DNA from 2 places in the Sphingomonas sp. 22176 genome. Region 1 is predicted to be linked to the other one. Evidence: predicted binding sites of a transcription regulator. Region 1 holds the regulator's gene; the other holds the start of a gene.
The links. Region 1 encodes LexA, which represses DNA repair genes until DNA is damaged. Its sites were predicted from a motif close to GTTCCNCNCTTGTTCT; they were not measured.
Positions count from the first base shown of each region.

Region 2: ACTJKY_RS15055 (ATP-dependent helicase) is a predicted target of LexA. The motif match lies at 2,968-2,983, and genes of this name have one in related genera.

Region 1 covers NZ_JBQEPL010000003.1:244,736-252,054, forward strand. The annotation lists gene ACTJKY_RS13090 (LexA family protein) at 30-164, opposite strand; gene ACTJKY_RS13095 (hypothetical protein) at 424-1,392, opposite strand; gene lexA (transcriptional repressor LexA) at 1,572-2,249, opposite strand; gene ACTJKY_RS13105 (molybdopterin molybdotransferase MoeA) at 2,308-3,489, opposite strand; gene ACTJKY_RS13110 (PilZ domain-containing protein) at 3,531-4,472, opposite strand; gene astD (succinylglutamate-semialdehyde dehydrogenase) at 4,564-5,979, opposite strand; gene ACTJKY_RS13120 (protein adenylyltransferase SelO family protein) at 6,041-7,319, opposite strand, start outside.
Region 2 covers NZ_JBQEPL010000004.1:105,364-112,682, forward strand. The annotation lists gene ACTJKY_RS15035 (inorganic phosphate transporter) at 1-212, opposite strand, end outside; gene ACTJKY_RS15040 (hypothetical protein) at 279-422, opposite strand; gene ACTJKY_RS15045 (hypothetical protein) at 579-1,277, opposite strand; gene ACTJKY_RS15050 (putative bifunctional diguanylate cyclase/phosphodiesterase) at 1,274-2,854, opposite strand; gene ACTJKY_RS15055 (ATP-dependent helicase) at 2,987-5,296, shown strand; gene ACTJKY_RS15060 (hypothetical protein) at 5,304-5,627, opposite strand; gene ACTJKY_RS15065 (glycine zipper 2TM domain-containing protein) at 5,823-6,347, shown strand; gene ACTJKY_RS15070 (YdcH family protein) at 6,584-6,778, shown strand; gene ACTJKY_RS15075 (MFS transporter) at 7,003-7,319, shown strand, end outside.

The DNA of each region.
Region 1 (7,319 bases):
GGACCGTCGAGCCTTCCTTGCAGAATACTTCAGCGGACCTCGGCATCGTCGGTCCGTGCGGCGACGATCTCCCCGTCCCGCGCGGTCTCGGTGCGGCGGATCAGCGCATGATCGCCGTCGAGATTGCCGGCTTCGCCCCTCCAGTCGCCCGCGACTTCGAACACATAATGCTCGCCCCACCGAGCAGCGGGATTTCGACTATGTCGTTGGCCGAACAAGGCAGCCAGGCGGGGGCGACGATGGTGCTCAACGGGCTTGGCGTCTTGGCGGCAGACGTTCTGGGCGTGCGGAATCGGGCTGGGCAATCGGCGCCACCGAAGGCCCGCACAAGCACAAGGCCGTTGCCCATGAATGCCCGATGGATAACTCGACGGGATCGGCTGTCCGATGCGTGATGACCCGATGATCGCGCCGTTAGCAGCGTCAGTGTTCGGCAGACGGCGGGGGATCCGCTTGTTGCTCCTTGAGGACGCGCTGGACGATCAACCCGCGCGTGCTCCATGCAAAGGCATTGGCCTGTCCGGCGTAGAGGCCGCGCAGATAGCCGCGGTCGAAGGCGGTGAGTTCGCCTGGCACGCGATTGGCATTCCCGTCGAATAGGGAGAGGATCGTCTCCGTCGGCCCGCTGGCGCGGGGGCGGGCGCCGCCCAGGGTGCGCATCGCCAGATAATCGGCGATCTGGTTGCTGGTTTTGCCAATCACGGCCGAGCGCTCGACCAGAACGATCGACGCCAGCATGTCGTTGCGGGTGGGCGAGACCAGCCTGGAGGCAATCGGGACGTTCAAAAAGCCGCCCTTGTTGATGTGCTCGCCATCGCGGCTGAGGACCTCGCTGTTGCTCCACGCACGCACGGGACCGGTCTCGCCGACGATGGTGCGAATCTCCGACGGCGTACGATCCCCGAAGATCCACCATTTGCGTCGCACGAGGGTGTCGACCCCCGCCGATACGCCGTCGGTGAAGACGACGAGGATGTTGGGCGTGCATCCATCGCCCGCGAGTTTCAGCCCTGCCTGTTCGGCATCTGCCGCCAGGCGGTAGCCGATCATCTCGAGGACGGAGCGCTCTAGCCCGACGCTGCCAAAGCAGACGGCGTCATGAAAGCGTGCCAGCGGTGCGTCGTTGGGGCTGGGCGGCGTGATCGCATGCACCAGCGCGCTGATTTCCTTCCTGGAAGCAGGCTTGCGTCCGGTGACGACGATGGGATCGGTGGGGCCGGCAGGCGCCTTGCGGCCTTGTGCGGGGTCGGGCGTATCCGGTGCGACCGGCGATGCCGGCGGCTGCGTCGCACCCTGAGGAGGGGAGGCGCTCTGCTGCGCTATAGCCACGCCGGGAAACAGCAGGCCCGCCGCCGCCACCAGAAGATGTCCACGCATACGTCCGCGCTCCATAACTTCTTATGTGCAGACCGTGCCATAAATATCGGGGGCGTAGAAGTAGTATTGGAGGCGTAGAAGTAAAACCACGCGATCGACGGCCAAAGTGCGCGAGGCTGGACGGACAGGGAATGGACGAAGCGCAAGGCGAAGCGCTACTGGTGCCTCGTGTCGCCTCGTCCTCGCCCAACCCATCAGTAGCGGCGCAGCAATCCGGCCAACCGGCCCTGCACCCGCACTTGATCGGGGCGGTAGCGCTGCGGGCTATAGTCGCGATTGGCCGGATCGAGCCGGACCATCGCGCCTTCCTTGCGGAAATACTTCAACGTCGCCTCGGCATCGTCGATCAGTGCGACGACGATCTCGCCGTCCCGCGCGGTCTCGGTGCGGCGGATCAGCGCAAAGTCGCCGTCGAGAATGCCGGCTTCGACCATCGAGTCGCCCGCGACTTCGAGCGCATAATGCTCGCCCGCGCCGAGCAGCGCGGCGGGCACCGGCAACATGGTCGAGCCTTCGAGCGCCTCGATCGGGGTGCCGGCGGCGATGCGGCCGTGCAGCGGGATCTCCACCACGTCATTGGCCGGGGCAGGCAGCGAGGCTGGCGCAGCGGTGGTGCTCGCGGGCTTGGGCGCCTTGGCGGCCGGTTTGCGCTCGCCGCGTTCGGGCATGCGCAGCACTTCCAGCGCGCGGGCGCGGTTGGGCAGGCGGCGGATGAACTCGCGTTCCTCCAGCGCGCTGATCAGGCGGTGCACGCCCGATTTCGACTTGAGATCGAGCGCCTCCTTCATTTCCTCGAACGAGGGCGATACGCCCGTCTCGGCAAGACGGTCGGAAATGAAGCAGATCAGCTCGTGCTGCTTGCGCGTGAGCATCCAATCCTCCGGGGTCCAGAACAGACTGGGAACGTTTATGCAATGTTCCGGGGTGCTGTCAAGCGATGTCGAGGATTTCCACCGAGCCGGAGCTATTTGCAGGCGGCGCATGGGGTTCGCGCACGATCAGGCAGGTGCTGCGGGCTAGCGTGCGGAGCATCGAACTGTCCTGGATCGCCGAGGCATGGACGCGCCCGTCGATCAGCACGGCGCGCAGGTAATCGGTGCGCGGGCCATTGGCCGGCAGCGTCTCGCCGAGGATCGCCGTGCGCCCTCGCGGGAATGGGTCGGCGGCGCCGGAACAATGCGCGATCAAGGGCTTGGCGAAGAGCAGCGCGGTGACGAACACCGACACCGGATTGCCCGGCAAGCCCAGCACGACCATGTCGCCGCGCGTGCCGGCCATCATCGGCTTGCCCGGGCGGAGGGCGATCCGCCAGAAGTCGATCGTCGCGCCGGCGGCTTCGAGCGCGGGCCGGACGAGGTCGTGATCGCCCACCGATGCGCCGCCGCTGGTGATCAGCAGATCGGCCTCGACGGTGGCGAAGGCATGGGTGAGGGCCCCCAGATCGTCGGGCAGGATGCCGAGATCGACGATCTCGACCGGCAGATCGGCGAGCTGCGCGGCGAGCATGGTGCGGTTCGATTCGGGAAGCTGGGCTGGGCCGACAGGCGTACCCGGCGTCACCAGTTCGTCGCCGGTCGCGGCGATCGCGACGCGGACCTTGCGGCGGACGGGCAGCGCCGCATGGCCGCCGATCGCCGCCAGCGCGATCCGCGCGGGCGTGAGCCGCTCGCCCGCCGCGATCAGCGCGTCGCCCTCCGCGAAGTCGAGCCCCCGGCGGCGGGTGTTGCGGCCGAGATAGGGCGGGCCTTCGCCAGCGAGACTTAGCCGATCGCCGTCGCGCGCGGCCTCTTCCTGGACGAGCACCGTGTCCGAGCCCGCTGGCATCGGCGCGCCGGTGAAGATCCGCACCGTTTCTCCCGGCGCAATCGTGCCTGCGAAGCCCGAGCCCGCCGCACTTTCACCGATCACGGTCCACGGCCCGGGCAGGTCGGCGAAGCGGATCGCATAGCCGTCCATCGCCGAAAGATCGGTCTCCGGCTGGGTGCGGCGGGCGACCACCGGCTGGGCGGCCCAGCGGCCGACGGCGTCCGCGAGCGGAACCGTCTCGACAGGCGTGGGGCCGGCGAGCGCGAGCAGCCGCGCCTGGGCCTCGGCGATGGGAAGAAGTGCCATGCCGCTCGATTGGGCGCGGGCGCGCGGCGATGCAAGCGGCTTCAGCCGGTGCGGCGGCTCGCGGTGAGCAGGCGCAGGTCGCTGTCGCGCAGCGGCATGCGGAATTCGGCGAGCGTCCGGCCTTGCCGCGCCCGCACCACGCGCGCTGGGCCGCCGCCGATCTCGGGCAGCGCTACCCAAATCGAAGCGCCGGGGGCGAAGGCCTGGCGCGCCTCGAACTCGACCTGCAGGGCGGTGAGCGCATGGATCCGGCAATTCCACCAGCCCACGCCCTCACGTACCCTTCCGGGCAGGTCCAGGCGGAGCGCCAGCTTGTCCTGCAGCAGCCCGTCGATGTCGCTCCCGCCGGCTTGTGGGGCGGGTGCCTGCTGGATGCCGCGAAGCCAGGGGAACAGGGTCTGCCAGCCCAGCTCCTCGGTGAAGACGATGCCGGCGGTCTCGCCCGCGATCCAGCGCACCGTACCTTCCAGCGGGCGCAGCCCGTCGAAGGTCAGCTGCACCGCCTCGTCGACGCCAAGCCCCCGCGCCTCGACGCCGACCCCGCCTTGCGAGATGTCGCGGGTGCGCAGCTGCTCGACCTCGCCGCCGCGATGCACGCCGACGGTGTGGCGCAGCTCGATGCGCGGCAGGCGGCGGCGCTCGGCGGTGGCGCGGGCGAGGTTGCGCGCGACCATCCCCAGCACGTCCACCGGCGCGTCGAAGGTGAGCCCCGCCTCGGCGCCGTCCGACCAGAGCGTGCGCCCGATCAGCGGCTCAGCGGTCCCGAGGTGCAGCCGGACCGGCACCGCTTCGGCCAGCGCGTGCTCGACGCGCAGCCGGGCGCCGGCCCGGCCGATCCAGTGGATGCCGCAGTCGAGCAGTTCGCCGCCCCAGGCGAGTTGGCCTGCATCGAGCCCGTCCGCCGCCGCGGCGCTGGGCGCGCGCGGTGCGGGCAGGTCGTGCGTCAGGCTGAAGATCGTCGCGGACGTTCGCCCCGTATCCATGCTGTCGTTCCGTCCCAAGGGGAACAGCATGCGCGCCGGGCCCTGAAACCGCGGTTAAGCGGCAGGGTTGCGAAAAGCCTAACGCAGGGGCTCAGGCGTCGCGCAGCCCCACGCCCATGGCGGCGCGCGCCTGCTCGGATTCCGAGGAGACGACCGGATAGGCGCAATAGTCCGCCGCATAATAGGCGCTGGGCCGGTGGTTGCCCGACCAGCCGACGCCGCCGAACGGCGCGGCCGAAGAGGCACCGTTGGTCGGCTTGTTCCAGTTGACGATGCCCGCGCGGATGTTCGCCCAGAACTGGTCGTAGAGCCGCGGGTCCTGGCTCACCAGGCTGGCGGACAGGCCGTAGCGGGTGTCGTTCGCTTCGGCGATCGCGTCCTCGAAGCTCGTCTTGCGGAACACCTGGAGGATCGGGCCGAACAGCTCGACATCCACCTTCTCGCGCGCCTCGGTCATGTCGACCACGCCGGGGGTGAGGAAGGGGCGGTTCTCGATCAGCCGCTCCATGTGGCGCAGCGGGCGGCCGCCCATGGTGGAGAGCGTCAGGAAACTTTCGGTGAGCATGTCGGCGGTGTTGTTGTCGATCACCGGGCCCATGAAGGGCTGGGGATCGGCGTGCGGCTCGCCGATGATCAGGCGGCCAATCAGCTTGTTGAGCTCGGCCATCAGCGGCTCGAACAGTTTCTCGTCGACGATCAGCCGGCGCGCGGCGGTGCAGCGCTGGCCGGCGGTGGTGAAGGCGGACTGCACCACCAGCACTGCGGCCGAGTAGAGGTCCGGCGTATTCCAGACGAGGATCGGGTTGTTGCCGCCCATCTCCAGCGCGAGGATCTTCTCCGGCCGCGCGGCGAACTGTCGGTTGAGCGCGATGCCGGTGTTCGCCGAGCCGGTGAAGAGGAGCCCGTCGATATCGGGATGGCTGGCCAGCGCCTTGCCCTGGTCCGGCCCGCCGATCAGCAGGCGGATACAGCCTTCGGGGATGCCCGCGGCATGGAAGCACTCGACGAGAAAGGCGCCGCTGGCGGGCGTCTTTTCGGAAGGCTTGAATACCACCGCATTGCCGGCGAGCAGCGCAGGCACGATGTGGCCGTTCGGCAGATGCGCCGGGAAGTTATAGGGACCGAGCACCGCGAGCACGCCGTGCGGCTTGTGCCGCAGCGCGAGGCGGGTGTTCATCGGCGCTTCGATCCGGCGCTGGCCGGTACGCTCCGAATAGCTGGTGACCGAGATGTCGACCTTGGCGATCACCGTCTCGACCTCGGTGCGTGCTTCCCAGATCGGCTTGCCCGTCTCTCGGGCGAGCAGGTCGGTAAAGGCATCGGCGCGTTGTCGCACGACATTGGCGAAGCGGCGCAGCGCCTCGATCCGCACGGCGAGCGGGCGCGCGGCCCAAGCGGCCCAGCTGGCGCGGGCAATGGCAACTTCGGTGTCTGCGTCCCCGATCGGGTGGCGCCACAGCACGGCGCCGGTTGCGGGTTCGGTCGAAAGGAGTTCCTGGTCCGGCATGGGCCTTCTGTATTTCTGGTTCGTTGCCCCTGTTACGATCGCTTTGCCCGATTTCGCGGCGCTAGGCCAGAGCCTCGCCCATCTCGCGGATCGCCGCCACCTTGGCATAGAGCGGCGCCCAATCGTCGTGCTCGGCGATGGCGGACCACAGCGATTCGACCTCGTCGATCAGCATCGAACATGGCTCGCCGCGCCAATAGCCATGGTCGCGGGCCTTGCGCGGGCGATAGTCGGCGAGGCGGCTGCGGACCTCGTCAAATTCCACGCCATAGCTTGCGGGCAGGGTGCCGCCGAACGCGTCGAAATAGAAACGGTGGAGCAGCGTGCCGGTCTGGTTGAGCGCCACCTCGACGGCTTCGGTAAGCGCGCGGTCGCTCGCTTCGTCGCGCGGCTGGACGCCGAGGCGCCAGAGCACGGCCTTGGCCTCCGCGCGATGATAGGCGGGGGCAAAGCCTTCGAGCGCGGCGATCAGCGGCGCTTCCTCGGCGATCAGCCGCAGCGAGATGGCGAGCTGCATGACGTCCCAATAGATCGCCTCGGGCTGGCGACCGAAGGCATAGAGGCCGTTCTGGTCAAAATAGGCCGCCGTGAAGTTCGCCGCCCAGCTGGGGGCGAAGCGCCACGGGCCATAGTCGAAGCTCTCGCCGGTGACGTTGATATTGTCGCTGTTGAGCACCCCGTGGACGAAGCCAGCGGCCATGAACTGCCCCGCGAGCCGCGCGGTGCGGGCGACGACATGGGCGAGCAGGCGCTCCGGCGCATCCGGCCCGTCGTCCTCGCCGAAATAGTGGCGCAGCACATAGGCGGTGAGCTTCCGCAGGCCTTCCTCGTCCTGGAAATAGGCGAGGCGCTGGAACATGCCGATGCGGATATGGCCATGGTTGAGCCGCACCAGCACCGCGGAGCGGGTGGGGGAGGGCTCGTCGCCGCGATGGAGCGATTCGCCGGTTTCGACCAGCGAGAAGGTGCGGCTGGTCTCGACGCCCAGCGCCTCCAGCATCTCGGTCGCGAGGATCTCGCGAACACCACCCTTCAGCGTCAGCCGGCCATCGCCGAAGCGGCTGTACGGCGTCTGGCCCGATCCCTTGGTGCCGAGGTCCATCAGCCGGCCGGCATCGTCGGTCATCTGCGCGAACAGGAAGCCGCGGCCGTCGCCGATCTCGGGATTGTACACGCGGAACTGGTGGCCGTGATAGCGCAGCGCCAGCGGCTCGGGGAGGCTGCCCGCGAGCGGCTCGAACCGGGCGAAATGGGCGAGCCATTCGGCTTCGCTCAGCCCCTCCAGCCCTACCGTCGCGGCGGCGCGGTCGTTGCGGAAGCGGAGGATCGTCTGGGGGAAG
Region 2 (7,319 bases), on a different contig from region 1:
AGCAGCGCGAGCCCCAGAAACGCGAATACGCCCAGTGCGAGCTGCTCGCCCGCCTCGCGGGTGTCGACGACGATGCTCCATCCGGCAAAGGCCAGACCGCCCACCAGAATGGCGACGAACAGGAGCTTGGCTAGAGGATGGGTTTTATCGGTGAATCGGGGACTTCGCGGCAATTCTGCCGACGAAGCCTGGTCCATTGCTAGCGTCGCCATGATATTAGCGCCTTTGGGGATGGCATGTGACGGGGTGATGACAAAGCGTGGGACACACGGGCCTGCTCAGCGCAGGCATTCGGTGTGCCGGATACGCACCACCTTGCCGCTTTGATCCCGCTCCTCCTGACGGCCGGGCACGCAGCCGGGGTCGCGCTTCTGCGGGGCGCGCCACGCGACCACTGCTGCAACGATAGCGAGCGTCAGCACCGCTGCTAGCCGGACCTTCGTCCGGCGAGAGGAAAACCAGTTTGCCATGGGTCTATCTGGCGCCGCCCATAAGCGCCGCATTGCGCCAGAGCAATCCACCGTGCGGCGCGCTGCGATGGAATGTAGGTTAATGACGACGCATCTGCCGCGCGCCGTTCAAAAGTCGAGCTGGGCGAACACCCGCGGACCCGAAGGCGCGCCGTCGCCGGCCACGCGCACCATCCAGGCAAAGCCGAGCTCCAGCCCGGAACGCGCGCTGCGATAGGTTACGCTGGGCCCGACATACTGCTGCGCGGCGGGTGCCGCATCCGCGTCACCGCCCAACCGTGCGGCGCGTCCCGACACCTCGATCCCGTACCAGAACGGGGCGGGCCCATGCTGGATCGAGGCGACATAGGCGAGGTTGGTCCCCGCCTCGCCATCCTCGCGGCGGTGGCGGAGCATCATATTGGCCTGGAGCCACCAGCGCGCGCTGCGGGACTCGGCGATCGCGCGCAGCTCGGCGCCGGCATAGCGGCCGGCCCGGTCCACCGAGACCTGCCCCATCAGTCCGAGCCCGAATGGCCGGTCCTCCGGCTCGACGAGGCGGACCAGGGCGACCGCGGACAAGCCATCCAGCTGGAGATGGCCGTCCACCGCTTCGACCTCGGCGCCGACGCCCAACGCCCAGTGGCGGCCCACGCCGCGGCCAGTCTCGAGCTCATGGCTGTCGGCGCCGCCATAGGCACCCGAATATTGCAGCTGCCATTCGCCGGCTTCGGGTTCGAGCTGCTCGATTTGCTCGGGGCCGTTCTGCGCATGTGCGGCAAGCGGCACGGCCAGCGCGGCGATCGCCCACGCCCACCGGCGCATCATGCGCGATCCACCTCGGCCGGTTCGTCGCCGCGATCCTCGGCGGCGTGCGGCGCGGGATCGGCGACGGCCTTGGGACGACCGTAGTAGAAGCCCTGCGCCTGTTCGCAGCCCATCTCCCGCAGCGCGTCGGCGGCGCCCAGCGTCTCCACCCCTTCGGCGGTAACCGGCATGCCAAGTGCCCGTCCCAGGCCCGCCACCGCGCGCACGATCTTGCGGCTCTCCGCCGAGTCCATCGTGCGGACGAAGGAGCTGTCGATCTTGAGATGGTTGAAGCGCAGCTGGCGCAGATGCGACAGGCTCGAATAGCCCTTGCCGAAATCGTCGAGCGCAATACGGATCCCGGTGCGCTGGAGAGAGCGGAACAGCTCGCTCACCGCGTCGATATCCTCGATGATCGCATTTTCGGTCACCTCGACGATCAGCCGCCCCGGCGCGAAGCCGGTTTCGCTGAGCACCGCGAGCAGCCGCGCCGACAGCCAGGGATCCTTGAGCTGGATCGGCGAAATGTTGATCGACAGCGTCGTGTCGGGCGCCCAGCCGCGCGCGGCGATGCAGGCCTGGTGGAGGAGCCGCACCGAGAGGAGATCGATCAGTCCGAGATCCTCGGCGATCGGGATGAATTCGTCGGGCGCGATCATGCCCCGGGTCGGGTGCTGCCAGCGGGCCAGCGCCTCGTAGCCGACTACCCTGCCATCGGCGAGTGCCATCACCGGCTGGTAATAGGGCAGCACCTCCCCTCGCTCGATCGCGCCGCGCAGATCGGCCTCCAGCGCGGCCCGGGCGCGCAGCCGCGCGTCCATCTCGGTCTGGAAGAAACGGCAGGTGCCCCGCCCCGCCCGCTTCGCCTCGTACATCGCGACATCGGCGGCGCGGAGCAGGTCGTCGGCGTCGAGCGCGTGGTTGGGGCTTCGCGCGATGCCGATCGTCGCGCCGATCTCGATCCGGCGATCGCCGACCTGATAGGGCGTGCTGAGGCTGCGGATGATCCGCGTCGCCAGTCTTTTGGCGGTATCGCTGCCGTCGCCATGGGCCAGCGCCAGCACGAACTCGTCGCCGCCGATGCGCGCGAGCAAGCCGCCGCGCGCCAGCTTGACCAGCCGCTCGGAGACCTGGACGAGCACGGCGTCGCCGGTCTCATGGCCATGGACGTCGTTGACCGGCTTGAAGTGATCGAGATCGATACAGAAAAGGCTGCACTGCGTGCTTTCGTCGGCGGCGCGCTCGATTAGCTGAGGCAGTTCATCCTGCAGCACACGCCGGTTGGCGAGCCCGGTCAACGGATCGTGGCGGGCTAGCTGATTGGCGCGCGCCTCGGCGGCTTCGCGCTGGTCTATCTCGCGAACGAGGTCGCCGGCGCGACGCACCGCCAGCACGATGAAACCGATACCCGAAAGCGCGAAGGTAAAGAAATATTCGTCCAGCTGCCACGCTTCGTGCGCTTCCATGAAGGCGAGCAGCCGTTCGAACATGTTGATGTGGTCACAGACCATCGCGACCAGCGCGGCGATACCCAGCATCACCGCGGCCTCGATCGGCCGGATGACGTGGTGGCGAGTCTTCTTCGGCGGGCGGCGCATGCTCTCTCCGTGGCCCAAAGGGCCTGCTTCATTGTAGCGAAGATATGAAGGCTGCAGCTTCCGTAGCGTTACGGATGCACGCGGCCTTTCGGGTGCTTGCCCCGCGCGGCGACGTTCCCTAGTTGTTCACGCATGTCGCTTGCCCCCTCTCCCCAGGACGCCCCCTATCTCCAGGGCCTGAACGAACCCCAGCGCGAGGCCGTGCTCACCACCGAAGGCCCGGTACTGGTGCTGGCCGGCGCGGGCACCGGCAAGACCGCGGCGCTTACCGCGCGGCTGGCGCACCTGCTGTGGACGCGAAAGGCCTATCCATCCGAAATCCTGTCCGTCACCTTCACCAACAAGGCGGCGCGCGAGATGCGCGAGCGTGTAGGCCGGCTGGTCGGCGATGCGGTGGAGGGCATGCCGTGGCTCGGCACCTTCCACGCGATCGGCGCAAAGATGCTCCGCCGGCATGCGGAACTGGTGGGATTGCAGAGCAACTTCACCATCCTCGACACCGACGACCAGCTGCGCTTGCTCAAGCAGCTGATCATCGCCAACGATCTCGACGAGAAGCGCTGGCCCGCGCGCCAGCTCGCCGGGCTGATCGACGGGTGGAAGAACCGCGGCATGATCCCCGCCGATCTCGATGCCGGTGAGTCCGAAAGCTACGCCAACGGCCGCGGCCAATCGCTCTACGCCCAGTATCAGGAGCGGCTTCGGCTACTGAACGCGTGCGATTTCGGCGATCTTCTCCTCCACATGCTCACCATTCTTAAGACGAATCGTGAGGTTCTGGAGCAATATCAGAAGCGCTTCCGCTACATCATGGTGGATGAGTATCAGGATACCAACTCAGTCCAGTATCTCTGGCTGCGGCTGCTGGCGCAGGAGCGCAAAAACATCTGCTGCGTCGGCGACGACGACCAGTCGATCTACAGCTGGCGCGGCGCGCAAGTGGAAAATATCCTGAAGTTCGAGAAGGACTTCCCCGGCGCCGTTGTGATCAAGTTGGAGCAGAATTACCGCTCCACGCCGCACATTCTGGGCGCCGCGTCGGGGGTGATCGCCAACAATGGCGGGCGCCTCGGCAAGACGCTGTGGACCGAGGTGGATGTCGGCGAGAAGGTGAAGGTGCTCGGCGTATGGGACGGGCCTGAGGAAGCCCGCCGCGTCGGCGAGGAGATCGAGGGGCTGCAGCGCGGCGGGCTCAGCCTCGACGCGACCGCGATCCTCGTCCGCGCACAGCACCAGACCCGCGAGTTCGAAGACCGGTTCATCGCGATCGGCCTGCCCTACCGCATCATCGGCGGCTTCCGCTTCTACGAGCGCCAGGAAATCCGGGACGCGCTCGCCTATCTGCGGGTCGTAGCACAACCGGCGGACGACCTCGCCTTCGAGCGTATCGTCAACGTGCCCAAGCGCGGGCTGGGCGACAAGGCACTGGCCAAGGTCCATCAGTTCGCACGGTCGCAGGGCCTGCCGCTGACCACCGCGGCGGCGCGCATCCTCGACACCGACGAGCTGACCCCGCAGGCGCGACGTTCGCTCGGCAATCTGATCGGCGACATGGCGCGCTGGCGGAGCATGGGCGACGACCTCCAGCATCCCGATCTCGCCCGCATCATCCTCGACGAGAGCGGCTATACCGCGATGTGGCAGGCCGATCGCACCGCCGAGGCGGCAGGGCGGCTGGAGAACCTCAACGAACTCGTCCGCGCGATGGAGGAATATGAGAGCCTCTCGGCCTTCCTCGAGCATGTCAGCCTGGTAATGGACAACGAGGCCTCGGCGGAGGAGGCCAAGGTCACCATCATGACGATCCATGCCGCCAAGGGCCTGGAGTTCGACACCGTTTTCCTCGCCGGCTGGGAGGAAGGGATCTTCCCCTCGCAGCGCGCGCTCGACGAAGGCGGGCTCGCCAGCCTGGAGGAAGAGCGCCGGCTCGCCTATGTCGCGATCACCCGGGCGCGGCAGCGGTCGATTATCCTCCACGCGGCCAATCGCCGCATCTACGGCCAGTGGACGTCCAGCCTGCCCAGCCGTTTCGTCGGCGAGCTGCCGCCCGAGCATGTCGAGTCGGAAACGACCATGACCGGCGGCGAGAGCCTGTGGCGGGCGAACTGGAGCGAGCGGAGCGACCCCTTCGCCGATGTCGCGCGCGGCGCCGGGCGCGGGCCCGGCTGGCAGCGTGCGGCGGGTGTGGACACCAAGAACCCGGGCGGCGGCTTCACCGCGCGCACCTTCACCCGCGACCAGCCGCGCGTGCTGGAAAGCCGCGCCTCTGCTGTGAGCTTTGGCGCCAAGCCGCGCGGCGACCTGTCGCTCGGCATGCGGGTGTTCCACCAGAAGTTCGGCTACGGCGTGATCGCGGAGATCGAGGGCAACAAGCTCGAGATCGATTTTGAGCAGGCAGGGCGCAAGCGGGTGATGGACAGCTTCGTCAGCGTGCCCGACTGAGCGCCTGTCAGGCCTCGGGCTCGACCTTCATCAGGGTCGTGCCGACATATTTGTCGAGCTCGGGGTCGAACATCTCGCCGATCTCGAACGCCCGGTCGAGCACCGAGACTTCCTTCAGGCCATCGACCTTGAAGGTGGCGATCTTGGGCTCGCGCGGCAGCATGCCCTCGCGCGAGACGATCTGCGCATCGGCGTAGAGCGACTCGTTGCGCGTGTAGAGGATGTACGGCGCGACGATCATCCGCGTGCGGTTGTAGGTCACCTGCAGGCAGCGCAGGCGCACGATGCCTTCCAGCACGAAGGGGGTGTTGTTGACGGGAGCTTCGGTCACGGCAGCGCTAACGTTCATGAGACAAATATGATACCAATGCTGCATAGCAGCAAGCGCAAAGCGCATATACCATGGGACACGCCTCTCCCAGCGTTGTTTCGGCTATAACTTCGTTCAGCCGCGCTTCACGCGCAAGGGCGGATGGAAGCCCCGTTCCCGGCCAGTGCGCCGGCCGGGTGAATGAAGGAGACTCGCATGAAGCATGTCCTGGCCCTGGTTGCGCTCGCTACCGCCGGCCTTTCGGTCGCAGCGCCGGCCTCGGCGCAGCAATATTCCTCGCCCGATCAGGAGCGCGCCCGCTTCGAGGCGGCGCGGGATCGGTTCGACCGTGAATATCGCCTGTTCCAGCAGGCGTCCGAGCGCTACGCCAATTACAGCGACTGGCTCGCCCATGCCCCGCCCCCGCCGCCGCGCATCGACGCCCGCGACGAAGGCAATTGGGAGCCGTCGCGCTATTATCGCCCCGGCAGCGACGAGCGCGTGCTGAGCGCCAATGACCGCGTCTATCGCGGCGATGACGGTCGCTATTATTGCAAGCGACCCGACGGCACCACCGGCCTGATCGTCGGCGCAGCGGCTGGCGGCCTGTTTGGCAACGTCATTTCCGGCCGCCATTCGAGCACCGTCGGCACGCTGCTGGGCGCGATTGCGGGCGGCGCGATCGGCAACTCGGTCGACCGCAACAACCAGATGAACAACCAGGACGTGCGCTGCCGCTGAGGCGCGTATTCGGGGCTTTGCACGATTCGTCGCGAAGCCCCTTGTCCTCCGACGAGCCAGACCTATGTTGAACCTGCGGGACCGGGCCCCTCTGGCGGCGGCTTCACCTGAAGCCCCGTGATGTCGGACCGCATCGAGCGTGCTCGGTGCAGGATCGGCGGTGTTCTCCCACTCCCTCGCACCACCCTCCCATCGGGCCGCTCGATCGATGCAATCATCGATTTGGAGCCGTTACCATGACGATTGTTGAACGCCTGATCGCCACCCACCGGATGCTCGAGCGCGAGATCCGCAGCGAATTGCGCCGCCGCCTGCCGGACGCCTTCCGCTTGGCGCAGCTCAAGAAGCACAAGCTTGCGGTGAAGGACCGACTGCATTTGCACCTGCCGGGGCCAGCCGCGCGGCTGGCGTTGGTGCCGAGCCGCCGCTGAAGGCGGCCGGTCAGGTCCGGCGGGATGCCGCCGGACCTGCTATCCTCAATGCCAGAAGATCAGCAGCAGGATGATGATGGGAAGCGGAATCCCCAACAGCCACAATAGGATGCCCTTACCCATTTCGATCTCCTGAAAGCGTCGTTTCGCTTTCGACTAAACCATGGTTTGGCTGCCAAGTTCCCCTCTGGGAACCGAGCGCGTGCTGGTGCACTAAGGCCGCGATGCAAATCGACGGTCTCCCCATGCCCCGCCGCCTCACCGCCATCGCCGCCGTGTCTTTCGGCACGGCGCTGGTCGTGATCGACGGCGCCATCGCCACTGTGGCCCTCCCCACCATCGCGCACGACCTGCACGTGGATTCGTCCGCCGCCGTCGCAGTGGTGACGGTGTACCAGCTGGTGCTGGTGATGCTGCTCCTGCCCTTCTCGGGCCTAGGCAACCGCATCGGCCTCAAGCGGCTGTACCAATGGGGGCAGATCGTCTTCACGGTCGCGACGATCCTGTGCTTCTTCGCCAAGAGCCTTCCCTTTCTGCTGAT